3 regions of the Allorhizobium sp. GW101-3B10 genome follow, and region 2 is predicted to be linked to each of the others. Evidence: predicted binding sites of a transcription regulator. Region 2 holds the regulator's gene; each other region holds the start of a gene.

Region 1 (3,276 bases), 1.2 Mb from region 2:
CCATTGAGTCGTTTCATACCAATCAGAAAGGGTGGAAACATGAACAAGAACGAACTCGTATCCGCGGTCGCCGAGAAGGCCGGCCTCACCAAGGCCGATGCAGCTTCCGCCGTTGACGCCGTTTTCGAAACGGTTCAGGCCGAGCTGAAGAACGGCGGCGATGTTCGCCTCGCTGGCTTCGGTGCTTTCACCGTTGCTCGTCGCGAAGCCTCGAAGGGCCGCAACCCGTCGACCGGCGCCGAAGTCGACATTCCGGCTCGTAATGTGCCGAAGTTCACGGCTGGCAAGGGTCTCAAGGACGCCTGCAACAGCTAATCAGCTGATCGCCTCCCTGCCTGGTGCAGGGCGGGCCATACCAAGTGAAAGCCCGGCCCCGTGCCGGGCTTTTTTCGTTTGCCGCGCTTGTGCGATCCGCATGCTTGCCGTATCGCTCGAACCGCCGGTTTTCCGGCATTCGTTCTCAGGGCGGGGTGCAAGTCCCCACCGGCGGTAAGGAGGTTCGCCTCCAAGCCCGCGAGCGCCTTTCGGACCTGTTCCGGGAGGGTCAGCAGATCCGGTTGAATTCCGGAGCCGACGGTCATAGTCCGGATGAAAGAGAATGAGGCAGTCGGTCGTGGCGTCACGTTTCCGGATGGATTTGTCCGGATGCCGGCGGCTCGGCCTGCGCATGCCGTCCGCTCGCGCGGATGGCCGCGCAAGCGGGTGGGCTCGTCCAGGCGGGCCTTGTCGCGAGTGCCCTCATGCGTCCTGATTTGTGTTGGTCCTTTGTGAAGGAAAGAAACATGAATCAGAGCTCCCTTACGCTCTCCCGCTCCCGCGCTTTTGCCGGAGCCTCCTACATGGTGCTGGCGGGTATCGCCTTCGCCCTGCTTAACGTCGCGACCCAGTGGCTGGCCATGACCCTGGCCTTCCCGCCGGCCTCGGCGGCCTTCTGGCAATATGGCTTTGCCCTCGTGCTGTCCCTGCCGCTGCTGTTCAAGCTCGGCCTGCGGGCGATGCGCACGCGCTATCCCTGGCGGCATCTTCTGCGCGTCCTGCTTGCCGCGCTCGGCGTACAGGCCTGGGTCACCGGGCTTGCCACCGTGCCGATCTGGCAGGCGATCGCGCTGGTCATGACCTCGCCCTTCTTCATCATCATCGGCGCCAGGCTTTTCCTCGGCGAAAGCGTCGGCTGGCCCCGTTGGGCGGCGACGCTCGTCGGCTTCGTCGGTGCGATGATCATCCTCCAGCCCTGGGCGGATACGTTCTCGGCGGCAGCACTGCTGCCCATCCTGTCGGCCCTGCTGTGGGGCGGGTCGTCTCTGCTGATGAAGAACCTCACGGCCTTCGAGCCGCCGGAGACGATCACCGTCTGGCTGCTGGTGCTCCTGACGCCGATCAATGCCGGGCTGGCGCTCGCCTCTGGCTTTGCCGTGCCGACCGGTCTTGCCCTGGCGCTGCTGCTTGCGGCCGGTCTCCTGACCGTCGTGGGTCAGTATCTGCTGACGCTCGCCTACAATGCGGCGGACGCGGCCTATGTGCAGCCCTTCGACGACCTGAAGCTGCCGCTCAACGTGCTGGCCGGCTGGCTGGTCTTCGGCTATGCCCCGGCTGGCTATCTGTGGCTCGGAGCGCTGCTGATCCTCGGGGCGTCGCTGTTCCTGATGACGGCCGAGATGCGCAAGGAGCGGACGTCCGGTTGACCGGGGAGGGGCGTCGGACAATCCGCCCGGATTGTCATCCGCCTGTCATCCGCATGACGCAAAAGCCTCCTGTTCCTTTCTCACGGAAACAGGAGGTTTCCCATGACGTATGGCTTTTCCCGCGCGGCCCTGACCGCAGCCCTGCTGGCTTCCGTTGCCGCCCCCGCCGGCGCCGAGCAGGTCTTCAATCGCATTGCGTCCTTCCCCGTCGCCACCAATATCCCGGCCGACAAGGACGCCAAGTCCGTCTCCTCCGCCGAGATCATCACGGCGACCGAAGACGGCATGATGCTGATCTATTCCGACAGCCCGCTCGGCGCGATCGGCTTCGTCGACATTTCCGACGCCAAGGCCCCGAAGGCTGCCGGCGCTCTGATGATGGACGGCGAGCCCACCTCGGTCACCGTGGCCGGCGGCAAGGCGCTCGTCGCTGTCAACACCTCCGGGAGCAAGGCCAAGCCCTCGGGCCGGCTTTCGATCGTCGATATCGCTTCGAAGGCGATCGACGCCAGCTGCGATCTCGGCGGTCAGCCTGATTCGGTGGCGATCTCCGCCGACAAGAGCTTTGCCGCGATTGCCATCGAAAACGAGCGCGACGAAGAGCTGAACGAGGGCAAGCTCCCGCAACTGCCGGCGGGCGATCTCGCCATCGTTTCCCTGAAGGACGGCGTTGCCGACTGCGCTTCGATCAAGCATGTCGCGCTGACCGGCCTTGCCGAAGTCAGCGCCGATGATCCGGAGCCGGAATTCGTCTCGATCAACAGCCTCGGTGAGATCGCCGTGACGCTGCAGGAGAACAACCACATCGCCATCGTCGACGGCAAGACCGGTACGGTGAAGACCCATTTCTCGGCCGGCGCCATAGATCTCGCCGGCATCGACACCAAGTCCGACGGCGCGCTGAAGTTCACCGGCAAGAAGGAAGGCGTGCTTCGCGAACCCGACGCCCTGAAGTGGCTGGACGACAACCGTTTCGTCGTCGCCAACGAAGGTGACTACGAAGGCGGCTCGCGCAGCTTCACCATCTTCGACAAGAACGGCAAGGTCCTCTACGAATCCGGCCCGTCGCTCGAACTGGCCATCGCCCAGATCGGCCACTTCCCCGACAAGCGCGCCAAGTCCAAGGGCGTCGAGCTCGAAGGCCTGGAGACCGCCACCTTCGGCGACCAGAAATACTTCTTCGTGCTCTCCGAGCGTGCCTCGATCGCCGCCGTCTACAAGGACACCGGCGCCGAACCGGAACTCGTCCAGCTTCTGCCGTCGGGCGTTTCGCCGGAAGGTGCAGTCGCCATCCCGAGCCGCAACCTGTTCGTCACCGCCAACGAGGTCGACCTCGTCGAGGACGGCGGTGCCCGCTCGCATGTGATGCTCTATGAACTCGGCGAAGGCGAAGCCGCCTATCCGACGATCCGCTCGCAAATCGTCGACGGCGCGCCGATCGGCTGGGGTGCGCTCTCGGGCCTCGTCGGCGACGCCGAGAAGGCAGGCCAGCTCTATGCCGTGAACGACAGCTTCTACGCCATGCAGCCGACCATTTACACCATTGACGCGACGCAGAAGCCCGCGGCCATCACGGCGGCCCTGCCGGTCACCC
Region 2 (3,276 bases):
GCGAATTGACCGCGACACCGGCCGCAAAGTCGAGATAGCGTTCGCCACCCTCGGTCACCAGCCACACACCCTCGCCTCGCTCGAACCGCAAGGGCGCGCGCATATAGGTCTGATAGAGGGGAGAGGCTTCTGCCATGATGAAAACACTCCTTCGGGAGGGCTTGACGGGACGACGGACGCTTTTGATCTCCCGGCGAACGGTGCCTTGAAAAATCAAAAATGCCGCCTTGCGGCGGCGGGGGCACTATCGACATTTCGACCTTGCCTGTCAACGAAACAGCGCGGCGCGCCTGAATTTTCGACCATGCCGGGAGCAAGACCGCGTCGTTTGACCACGCGAGCGGCCGCGACGCGCCAGGGTAGCAAGTTGGGGAAAACTCCAGAATCGATTCGCGATGATTCGACCGACTCTTGTCACGGAGTCAGCCCGGCACTAGGTTAATAGTCAATAAAGAAACTGCATGCGGCGGAACCAGTCACCGACAGTATCGAGGCGAGTTTGTTTCGGATCCTTCCGAAGCAACGGTGAGCGATTCTGCCATCACAAATCGCGAGCGGCGGAGAGATAACGGCATGAATTGGACAGATGAGCGCGTGGAAAAACTCAAGCGACTTTGGTCGGAAGGCTTGAGCGCGAGCCAGATCGCAGCACAACTGGGCGGTGTGAGCCGCAATGCCGTCATCGGCAAGGTTCACCGACTGAACCTTCCGGGCCGCGCCAAGGCCGGCGGCAGCTCGGCTGCGACGCGGGCAGCCAAGCGCCCGGCGGCTGCACCGCGCGCCACGACCTTCGCGTCGCGCGTCACGACCCGCACCGTCGCCCGCGCCTCGGGCACCAACATGCTCAAGGAAGAGATCGAAATCGACGGCATCGAGGAGATCGCAGTCGCCCCGAGCCGTGGCGTCGTCCTGCCGATTTCGCGCAAGCTGGCGCTGACCGAACTCACCGAACGCACCTGCAAGTGGCCGATCGGCGACCCGATGAAGGACGACTTCCACTTCTGCGGCTGCGAATCCGCGGATACTTCGCCCTATTGCGGCTATCACGCCAAGCTGGCCTATCAGCCGGTCGGCGAGCGCCGCAAGGCAGCGAACGCGGCAGCCCGCTAAGGCGGATCGGACAGAAGTGCCGGGCGGCCTGCCGCCCGGACTTGGCCCTGTCGCGAGACACGACCCATTGGCCGGCCATCTGATGCCGGCGGATACGAAAAACGGGCCACGCGGGCCCGTTTTCTGTTTGTCCGTTGGGATCGACTGCGCCCTTCAGGCTTCCATCGAATAGCCCGCGCCGCGGACCGTGCGGATGACGTCCTGCAGGTTGGAGAAGTTGAGCGCCTTGCGCAGCCGTCCAACATGCACGTCGACCGTGCGCTCGTCGACATAGATGTCGTGGCCCCAGACTCCGTCCAGCAGCTGCGAACGTGAGTAGACACGGCCAGGCGAAGCCATGAGGAACTCCAGCAGGCGGAATTCGGTCGGGCCGAGGCGCACTTCGCGGCTCTTGCGGTGAACGCGATGGGTTTCCCTGTCCAGCTCGATATCGCCGCAGCGCAGGACGCTGGAGAGCACTTCCGGGCGGGCACGGCGCAGCATGGCCTTGACGCGGGCCATCAGCTCCGGCGTCGAGAACGGCTTGACGACATAGTCGTCGGCGCCGGTGGCGAGCCCGCGGACCCGCTCGCTCTCCTCGCCGCGCGCCGTCAGCATGATGATCGGCAGGCGCTCGGTTTCGGGGCGCATGCGCAGACGGCGGCAAAGCTCGATGCCGGACACGCCGGGCAGCATCCAGTCGAGGATCAGCAGGTCGGGAACGCGTTCCTGCAGGCGAAGCTCCGCCTCGTCCCCGCGCAGGATCGTTTCAACCTCGTAGCCTTCAGCCTCCAGATTGTAGCGGAGCAGGACGCTGAGGGCTTCCTCGTCCTCGACGACGGCGATTTTGGGAAGCATGTCGGTCGATAACCTCTCGATGCAGCCGGATTATTCGGTGATGGCACCGAAGGAGGAGGTCAGGTCGTCCTTCGGACGCTCTCCTTCGGGCTGGTCGCCCGTGGCCATGTAGTAGATGGTCTCGGCGATGTTGGTGGCATGGTCGCCGATGCGCTCGATGTTCTTGGCGCAGAACAGCAGATGGGTGCAACTGGTGATGTTGCGCGGATCTTCCATCATGTAGGTCAACAGCTCGCGGAACAGCGAGGTGTACATGGCGTCGATTTCCTCGTCGCGGTCGCGGATCGACTTGGCCTTTTCGGCGGAGCGCGTCGTGTAGACGTCGAGCACTTCCTTGAGCTGGATCAGGGCCAGTTCGCTGAGGTGTTCGAGGCCACGGGCCAGCTTGCGCGGCACGCCGGTCGCCTGGATGGCCATGACGCGCTTGGCATTGCTCTTGCCGAGGTCGCCGACGCGTTCCAGGTCGTTGGCGATGCGCAGCGCGCCGATGATCTCGCGAAGGTCGGCGGCGACCGGTTGGCGGCGGGCGATGGTGATGATCGCCTTGTCGCCGATCTCGCGCTCGGCCGCATCCATGATCACGTCATCGGAAATGACCTTCTGCGCCAGCGCCGCGTCGGAGTTGACCAGCGCCCGCACACTGTCGGCGACCATCTGTTCGGCAAGGCCGCCCATCTCGGTGATGCGGCGCATCAGGTATTTCAGTTCTTCGTCATAGGCGGTGTAGATATGCGATGCCGACATGTTCGTTGTCCTTGAATTTGGTGTCCGCTCGGATGGAAGCGCCGGCTCAGCCGAAGCGGCCCATGATATAGTCCTGGGTGCGCTGATCGTCCGGATTGGTGAACATCTTGTCCGTGTCGTTTTCCTCGACCAGCAGGCCGAGGTGGAACATCGCGGTGCGCTGCGACACGCGGGCGGCCTGCTGCATCGAGTGGGTGACGATGACGATGGTGAAATTGGCGCGCAACTCGTGGATCAGTTCCTCGACCTTGGCGGTGGCGATCGGGTCGAGCGCCGAGCAGGGTTCGTCCATCAGGATGACTTCAGGGCTCACGGCGACGGCACGGGCGATGCAAAGGCGCTGCTGCTGGCCGCCGGAGAGACCGGTGCCGGACTCCTGCAGCCGATCCTTCACTTCGTTCCACAGGCCGGCCTTGAGCAGGCTGCTTTCGACGACCTGGTCGAGATCGGCCTTGGAGCGGGCGAGGCCATGGATGCGCGGGCCGTAGGCGATGTTCTCGTAGATCGATTTCGGGAACGGGTTCGGCTTCTGGAAGACCATGCCGACGCGGGCGCGCAGTTCGACGACGTCGATGGACGGGTCGT
Region 3 (3,276 bases), 2.0 Mb from region 2:
GCGGCGAGCGCATAGACCTGCATCTTGTAGAGGTCCTTGATCGGATTGAAGCCACCGTTCATGTCGCCGTAGAGCGTCGCATAACCGACCGACATTTCCGACTTGTTGCCGGTCGTCACCACCATCGAACCGAACTTGTTGGAGATCGCCATCAGGATGGTGCCGCGGGCACGGCTCTGCAGGTTCTCTTCCGTAATGCCGCTCTCGGTGCCCTCGAACATGTCGGAAAGCGCGGAGAGGAAGCCGTCGACCGGCTCGCCTATCGGTACCGTGTCGTAGTGGCAACCGAGAGCCTTGGCACAGGCGGCAGCGTCAGTGAGCGATTCCTTCGAGGTATAGCGATAGGGCAGCATGATGGCGCGCACCCGCTCCTCGCCCAGCGCATCCACGGCGATCGCCGCGCAGATGGCCGAATCAATGCCACCCGAGAGGCCGAGCACGACGCTCTTGAAACCGTTCTTGTTCACATAGTCGCGGAAGCCCAGCACGCAGGCGCGATAGTCGGCCTCTTCCTTTTCCGGAATGCGCGACATCGGCCCCTCGCCGCAGCGCCAGCCGTCCGCGGCCCGTTTCCAGGTGGTGACCGACAGGGTGGATTCGAACTGGCTCATCTGGAAGGCCAGCGTCTTGTCGGCATTGAAGCCGAAGCTCGCGCCGTCGAACACCAGTTCGTCCTGGCCGCCCAGCTGGTTGGCGTAGATCAGCGGCAGGCCGCTCTCGATCACCTGTTTCAGCGCCACCTGGTGGCGGATGTCGACCTTCTCGCGGAAGTAGGGCGATCCGTTCGGCACCAGCAGGATCTCGGCACCGGATTCGGCCAGCGTCTCGCACACGCCGAGATCGCCCCAGATGTCTTCGCAGATCGGAATGCCGAGGCGGATACCGCGGAAATTGACCGGCCCCGGCATCTCGCCGGCGCTGAACACGCGTTTCTCGTCGAACTCGCCGTAGTTCGGCAGATCGATCTTGTCTCGCGTGGCAATCATCTTGCCGCCGTCCAGCACCGCGACCGAATTGTAGCGGCCCTTCTCATCCTCGCGCGGAAAGCCGATCACCACGCCCGGCCCGCCATCCGCGGTATCGGCGGCAAGCTGCTCCACCGCCGTGCGGCACGCCTTCAGGAAGGCCGACTTCAGCACCAGATCCTCCGGCGGATAGCCGGAAATGAAAAGCTCGGTGAGGAGCAGCAGATCGGCGCCCTGGGATGCGGCTTCGGCGCGCGCGTCCCGGGCCTTGGCAAGATTGCCGGCGACGTCGCCGACAGTCGGATCGAGCTGCGCAATGGCAATGCGGAGGGTGTCGGATCGGGTCTGAATATCGCTCATGACCCTCGTTTAGCGCGTGCCGCTCGCCTCCGCAATGTCGGCGTGCGAAAGGGGCGTGCCGCGCTGCAACAAACGGTGTTGAAAATCGCAGGAACAAGGCACCGCACGGCTTGGTTCATCTAGCGTTCATGACGACTATGTGACAGCTATGTGAAACTTCTGTTAAGCTTCTTGTCGATTGCTGGAGAGCGCGTTGGCTGAGATTATCTCCGAGCCTGGAATGTCCATTGCGGGCGCAAACGTCGCCCTTCAGGGTGAAAATGGCACACGTTCACAACAGCGCGCCCGCGCGTTCCGCGCCGCGGCAAGACTCGTCAATTCGCTGGTGCTGGCGCTTCTGACGATCATCGTCACCGAATGGCTGGCGCGCGGCACGCTGATCGACGTCTCCGACTACCTTCTGTCCACGGCCCGTCCCGGCATGGTCGCGGTGCTGGCGCTCTTCCTGCTCTTCATCGCCGCCGACGCGCTGTTCGGCCGGGCCTACCAGTCGGCGCTGATCCTCGTGCCGCTGGCGATCCTGCCGGCCTTCCTGTCGATGCAGAAGCAGCAGTACCTCTCCGATCCGCTCTATCCGAGCGACATGCTGTTCGGCCGCCAGATCGGCGAACTCGTGCCCGTGATGTTCGCCGCCCGGCCCTTCGCCGCGATCGGCCTGGTCCTTGGTGTGCTCGCCCTGCTCGCGCTGCTCGGCTATCTGCTCGTGCTCGGACGCCGCCACTTTCCGCAGCTCTCGGCGCCGTCGAAGCTTTTCCGGCTCCTCGTCTCCCTGCCCCTGATCGGCGGCTTCCTGTCGCTCATGGATCCCAACTCGTTCTCCTATGTCCGCGACCGGCTGAACATCGTGCCGATGATGTGGGACCAGCAGGAGAACTATCGCCACAACGGCTTCCTGCTCGCCTTCGCCTTCAACGTGCCGATGGCCAATGTCCAGGCGCCGGGCGGCTATGGCCCTGACGTGATCGCCGACATCGCGCCGGAGCGGCTGCCTTCGACCTTCTTCGGCGGCCGCAACGCCGACGTGATCATGGTCATGAGCGAGTCGCTGTGGGATCCGACACGCCTCAACAACGCCGCGCTCTCGCCCGATCCGATGCCGACCATGCGCGCCAATTCCTCGGGCAACCTGTTCTCGCCGGAGTTCGGCGGAATGACGGCCAATGTCGAATTCGAGGCACTGACCGGCTTCTCCAACGCCTTCCTGCCCTATGGCAGCATTCCCTATCAGCAGTATGTGCGCCGGCCCCTGCCCTCGCTCGCCACCTTCTTCGCCTCGAAGGGCTATACGACGCGCGCCTTCCACCCGTTCCAGAGCTGGTTCTGGAACCGGGCCAATGTCTACCAGTCGCTCGGCTTCCAGTCCTTCATGTCGGAAGAGAACATGCCCGTCATGGACAAGCGCGGCCTGTTCACCTCGGACGACGCACTGACGAAGGAGATCATCCGTTCGGCCGACCAGACCAAGGAACCGTTCTTCTTCTTCGCCGTCACCCTCCAGGGCCATGGACCCTACGAGAAGAACCGCTATGCGAAGAACACCATCAACGTGCAGTCTGCAGCGCTTGCGCCGGAAAACCGCGACAGCCTGGCGACCTATGCCCAGGGCGTGCGCGAAGCCGACAGCAGCCTCAAGGCACTGATGGACTGGGCCAAGAAGCGCCGCCGCGAGACGATCATCGTGCTTTTCGGCGACCACCTGCCGCCGCTCGGCAATGTCTATACCGAGACCGGCTACATGCCGGACGTCGTCGCCACCCGCAAGGCCTCCGTCGGCGTGATGAAGCGCGAGCATGAGACGCCGCTGGTGGTCTGGTCGTCGAAGCGCGGCGTGCAGAAGGACCTGGGCTCGATCAGCCCGTCGCAACTGCCCTATTACGTGGTGCGCCTCGCCGGCTACCGGCACGCCTTCTACACCGGCGTTCTCGGCCGGCTGCACGAACGCTATGCCGTC

What was found. The regulator PhoB, encoded in region 2, activates phosphate uptake and scavenging genes when phosphate is short. The targets are predictions, from matches to a motif close to TGTCATNNANCTGTCAT.
Region 1: the regulator PhoB is predicted to act here: its motif matches at 1,715-1,731, upstream of AC07Y0_RS10720 (esterase-like activity of phytase family protein).
Region 3: the regulator PhoB is predicted to act here: its motif matches at 1,454-1,470, upstream of AC07Y0_RS06460 (LTA synthase family protein).

Annotation. Positions count from the first base shown of each region.
Region 1 is NZ_JBWKZR010000001.1:2,178,022-2,181,297, reverse strand. It holds gene hupB (DNA-binding protein HupB) at 40-315, shown strand; FMN riboswitch at 453-604, shown strand; gene AC07Y0_RS10725 (DMT family transporter) at 783-1,682, shown strand; gene AC07Y0_RS10720 (esterase-like activity of phytase family protein) at 1,785-3,276, shown strand, end outside.
Region 2 is NZ_JBWKZR010000001.1:3,377,880-3,381,155, forward strand. It holds gene AC07Y0_RS16775 (aspartate aminotransferase family protein) at 1-136, opposite strand, end outside; gene AC07Y0_RS16780 (GcrA family cell cycle regulator) at 574-1,110, shown strand; gene phoB (phosphate regulon transcriptional regulator PhoB) at 1,264-1,947, opposite strand; gene phoU (phosphate signaling complex protein PhoU) at 1,978-2,691, opposite strand; gene pstB (phosphate ABC transporter ATP-binding protein PstB) at 2,738-3,276, opposite strand, start outside.
Region 3 is NZ_JBWKZR010000001.1:1,352,540-1,355,815, reverse strand. It holds gene AC07Y0_RS06465 (NAD+ synthase) at 1-1,325, opposite strand, end outside; gene AC07Y0_RS06460 (LTA synthase family protein) at 1,546-3,276, shown strand, end outside.